2 regions of the Gordonia sp. ALPHA1B1 genome follow, and region 2 is predicted to be linked to the other one. Evidence: riboswitches for the same ligand, from Rfam matches in the RefSeq annotation. Region 2 holds a riboswitch; the other holds the start of a gene.
The links. Region 2 has a riboswitch for S-adenosylmethionine ahead of FFS52_RS06445 (bifunctional o-acetylhomoserine/o-acetylserine sulfhydrylase). Riboswitches for the same ligand answer to the same signal wherever they lie in the genome.

Region 1 (2,452 bases), on a different contig from region 2:
CGACCTCGACGCGCTCCTTCGTCGCTTGCTCGGCCCGGCGGCTACGCTCGGTGCCGGCTCAACCAGCAGTGGGTCAGGCCACGCGGTGCCGCTGCTCGGCGAGCACCGGCAGGATCTGTTCGCGGATGCGGCGTTCGGTGGCCGCGCCGTCGATCGGGATGAGGATCACGGCGTCGGCGACCTCGGCTGCGTAGATGTCGCGGACCAGCGTGATCAGTCCGTGTGTCGTCCCGATGTAGCGGATGGTCCCCGAGCCCGTCTCCGACGACGCGTCCACCGCCGCAGCAGCGGCCGTGCGCGCCGACGCGGCGTCCGGGGCGACGGCCACCTCCACCTCGAGTGCGACCACGAACTTGGCCTGATCGTGGCTGCCGGCCCGCAGCAGGGAGCGGGCGCGCTGCGCCTCGCGGAGGGTCTCACGCCGCACGACGATCGGAAACGTCTGTGCGAGATCGTCTCCCGCGAGCGCGATCTGGAATCCCGGACGTCCGATGCTGATCGGGGCCGTCGGGGTGGCAGTCGGTGCGGCGATCACGGTGCCGCGGTCAGCACGTGCGTCGAGTTCGATGGTCATCTATTCACCCCTGGTCGAGTTCGGTCGGTCTGTTCGGTTCGCGCCCGGAAGGCATCGAGAATCCGGTCGATGTCGTCGACGGTGGTGCCCGCTCCGAAACTCGCGCGCACCTTGTCGGCCGGCGGTGCGAGGCCGTCGACGGTGTAGCCCGCGATCCCCGCGCGGTCCGTGGAATCGGTGAAGATCCGCAGCGGCGTGAAGCCGCCGATCGCGGCCAGGCCGGCGTCGAGACGTTCGGCGAGGCGGCGTTCGTGCAGCCCGATCGTCTCGGGTCCGAGATCGGCGAGCACCCGACACGCCTCGGCGACCGCGATCGCCCCGGAAACGCCGTCGGCGTCGGGCGAGACGTCGACGTCGGCGGCGTCGAACCAGTCACGACGGCCGATGAGGACGCCGGCGCCGTCCGTCTTCCGACCCGGTGCACCGAACGCCAGGTAGTCGATGCCGTGGCTGACGACGGAGACGGGCCGGTGCCCGACGAGTTGCGCGGCGTCGACCAGGATGCGGGCCCCGGACCGGTGCGCGAGCGAGGCGAGCCGGCCGATCGGCAGCACCTCGCCGGTGATGTCCGATACTGCGGCCACGACCAGGAGCGATGCCGGCGCCGAGGCGAGCTCGGTCTCCAGCGCGACCAAGGTGTCCTCGATGGTCTCGCAGGCCGGGACGAACCGCGCCCGGTCGCGCCCCTGCCGTGGTGAGCACCACCGCAGCAGGTCGGCGCCCTGCCCGACGTCGAGGACGACGACGTCGCCGGGAGTGATGCGCGCCGCGAGGTCGAGGGCAACGGCGGCATCGCGGGTGAAGACGACGGTGTCGTCGACCCGCGCACGGACGAACTGCCGCACCGATTCCCGGGCGGCGTCGAAGCGGACGTCGACTGCGGGCGACAGGCGACCGGCGGGTGCGGACAGGACAGCGGTCACGGCAGGAAACTCCTCAGACAATTCGCGCTTGCCGCGTCCGGTCGGTACGCGGCCGGGTCGTCACCCGGAGCACCCCACCGCGAAGGAGGGTTGCCGACCAGCGAGCCGGGGCTTGTCACTGGCACTCATGACCTACGACCAAGGGTCGTCGATCTCGCGCGGACGTGTCAATTTTCACTCAACGTGATCGGAAGTTAGGGCACACTTACCTGTAGCGTGTCAGGGGTGTCAGCGACTGATGTGTTCGTGTTGTCCCGCCCGCACGGCACCGTGCGGGGCATGGGCGCGGTCCGTGCGTTCACCGACGTCGACGCCGCCTCGGCCGCCCTGCGCGCCGGGACCGTCGACGGTCTGACCGGCGCGATCCCCTTCGACCTCGCCGACCCCGCCGCGCTGGTGGTGCCCGAAGTCCTGCACGTCGACGCGGCGCCGCTGGCGGGCGGGCCGCCACTGACGCGCACGCCGGTGTCGACGACCCTGTACCCCACGGCCGACGAGCACCGCGAACGGGTCGCGCACGCGGTGAAGCGGATCGTCGCCGGCGACGTCGGCAAGGTTGTCCTCGCCCGCAGCGTCGACATCGTGCTCGACGCCGAGGTCGAGCCTCTGCGACTTCTCGACGCATTGGCGGGCGGCAATGCCGGACACAACGCATTCATTGTCGATCTCGGCGCGGCCACCGGCTCGGGTTCGTGGCTGTTGGGCGCGAGTCCCGAAGTGCTGCTGCGCAAGTCGGGTTCCGTCGTCACCTGCCACCCGTACGCGGGATCGGCGCCGCGGTCACCCGACCCGGTCGTCGACCGCGCCGCTGCCGACGGATTGTTCTCCTCGGCGAAGGATCTCGCCGAGCACGCCTTCGTCGTCGACCACCTGCGAGACCGGCTGGGACACCTCTGCGACGACGTCGACGCGCCGTCGACCCCGCAATTGCAGTCGACCGGGGAGGTCTGGCATC
Region 2 (2,452 bases):
CGCTTGTACCAGGGCGAGGACTCCAGGCCCGCGTACGCCACGGACTCGACCTGCGGGTGTGCCTCGAGGAAGGCAGCGACCTTCTGCGCGTTGGCGACGTGGCGCTCGATGCGCAGACTCAGCGTCTCCAGGCCCTGTGCCAACAGGAACGCGTTGAACGGGGAGATCGCCGCGCCGGTGTCACGCAACCACTGCACACGTGCCTTGAGTGCGAACGCGGGCGCGCCCAGGTCGGCGAAGACGGCACCGTGGTAGCTCGGGTCCGGCGTGGTGAAACCGGGGAACAGATCCTTCCCGTCGCGCTGGACCCGCCAGTCGAACGTGCCGCCGTCGACGATGACGCCGCCGATCGCGGTGCCGTGACCGCCGATGTACTTCGTCGCCGAGTGCACGACGATGTCGGCGCCGTGGGCCAGCGGGCTGATCAGGTACGGGGTGGCGACGGTGTTGTCGATGATGAGGGGTACGCCGTTGCGGTGCGCGACCTCCGCGATCCCCGAGATGTCGAGGATCTCGTTGTTGGGGTTGGAGATCGACTCACCGAAGAACGCGCGGGTGTTGTCCTTGACGGCGGCCTGCCACGACGCCGGGTCCTCGGGGTCCTCGACGAAGCTCACCTCGACCCCGAGCTTGGGCAGTGTGTAGTGGAAGAGGTTGTACGTGCCGCCGTAGAGGCGGGGGCTGGACACCACGTGCCCGCCGGTCTCGACGGCGTTGAGGATCGCGTAGGTCTCGGCGGCCTGTCCCGACGCGACGAGCAGCGCGGCGACGCCGCCCTCGAGCGCGGCGATCCGCTGCTCGACGGCATCCTGCGTGGGATTCATGATGCGCGTGTAGATGTTGCCCGGTTCGGCGAGACCGAAGAGATTGGCCGCGTGCTGGGTGTCGTTGAAGACATACGACGTCGTCTGGTAGATCGGCAGCGCACGGGCGTTGGTCACCGCGTCCGCGGACTGCCCGACGTGGATCTGCTTCGTCTCGAAGCTCCAGTTCTCGCTGGGATCGTTGCTGTCGAGGGTGCCGTCAGGGACATCAGACATGGCGATTCATCACTTTCTACGGTCGGCAGGGCCAACTCGACCCTGTTGGGGTCCGACCTTCGGACCCGCGCTTGCCGGGGATCGCCACTGCGATCCCGCAACCCGGTCATCACCCGGAGCACCCCACCGCGGAAGGAGGGTTGCCGATCAGCCAGCCGGGGCTTCGCACTGATACTCATGACCTGGCGACAAGGATATAACACGGATGTGAGCGCCCGAGAACCGTCCCGGTCACGCCGCGCCCAACCCTTGAGAAGTGCACCGGAAGGGTGCCGGTGGCTGTCCTCCGACCGAGTGAAATCGGGTGTGGTCAGATACGAAACCGCTGGTCAAGATAGTTAGCGACGCTCAGCGTGCTGTCGGTTCCGCGATCGCGGATCTAGAGTTCGGGACAGCCCCGGCTGCACCGGAATGCTCCGCTCAGGTGGTCCGGGTTCGCACAGGAGCGCTCATGGCCGTGATGGCTCATCTCCGGACCCGACGGGCCTCGTTCACGGTCGCCGGCCTCACCGCATTTGCGGTGGCGGGCGCGCTCTGCCTGTCCGGTGTCGCCCCGGCGGGGGCCGCCGAATGCAGCGACACCGGCGCGGTCATCATCGTCGCCGGAACGAATGACCCGGAGAGTGCGCATCTCGTCGGCGTCACACAGCGCTACACCGGAAAGATGCCGACGGTGGTGGACGGTGACGTGGTCATCGTGGACGACCCTGACAGTGACTACCTGGCAACGCCGAAGGATGTCATCTACGTCGACTATCCGACCACGCTGTGGCCACTCGGCGCCGCGGGATACGACGACAGCACGACGCAGGGGAGAAGTGCGACGGCGTCGGCGATCGCCGGCTACCAGGCGCGATGCGGCGTCGAGTCGGACATAGTCGTCGCCGGCTATTCACAGGGCGCCCGGGTCGCCGGCGACGTGCTCGCCGACATCGGTAACGGGCGCGCCGAACAGATGGTCGCGACCGACGAGAACGGCGAGGTCATGCTCGACGAGAACGGCGAACCAATTCTCGTCACCATCGAGCCGGGCGGGATCTCCGGCGAGCTGTACTCCGACCCCCGTCGGGCGGGAGACAAGACCGGCCGCGGGATCGAGCTCTCGCTGATCGGCATCATCCCCGGTCTGACGATGTCCGGCCCGCGGGGGAAATCAGAGACCGACAGCGGGTTCGGTGAGCTCGAAGGCGAGGTGGTGTCGGTCTGTATCGACGGTGATCCCATTTGCGACCTGCCCGACCCGATCCACGACCCGATCGGCGCGATCGACGGTCTGCTCGGCTACTTCACGAAGCACAGCCGGTATCCGTTCCAGATGTACCGGGACCCGAAGGAGCCCGCCTGGAACGACGGGCGGGCGGTCGAGTGCGATCCGGAGACTGCCGTCTGCATCGTCGCAGCGGACTCCGCCT

Region 1: another riboswitch for S-adenosylmethionine. It lies ahead of FFS52_RS13245 (aminotransferase class V-fold PLP-dependent enzyme); the one in region 2 lies ahead of FFS52_RS06445 (bifunctional o-acetylhomoserine/o-acetylserine sulfhydrylase).

What each region holds. Positions count from the first base shown of each region.
Region 1 is NZ_SCOC01000017.1:38,787-41,238, forward strand. It holds gene FFS52_RS13240 (hypothetical protein) at 74-574, opposite strand; partial or broken gene FFS52_RS13245 (aminotransferase class V-fold PLP-dependent enzyme) at 571-1,443, opposite strand; SAM riboswitch class IV at 1,517-1,630, opposite strand; gene FFS52_RS13250 (isochorismate synthase) at 1,738-2,452, shown strand, end outside.
Region 2 is NZ_SCOC01000007.1:22,497-24,948, reverse strand. It holds gene FFS52_RS06445 (bifunctional o-acetylhomoserine/o-acetylserine sulfhydrylase) at 1-1,040, opposite strand, end outside; SAM riboswitch class IV at 1,103-1,223, opposite strand; gene FFS52_RS06440 (PE-PPE domain-containing protein) at 1,492-2,452, shown strand, end outside.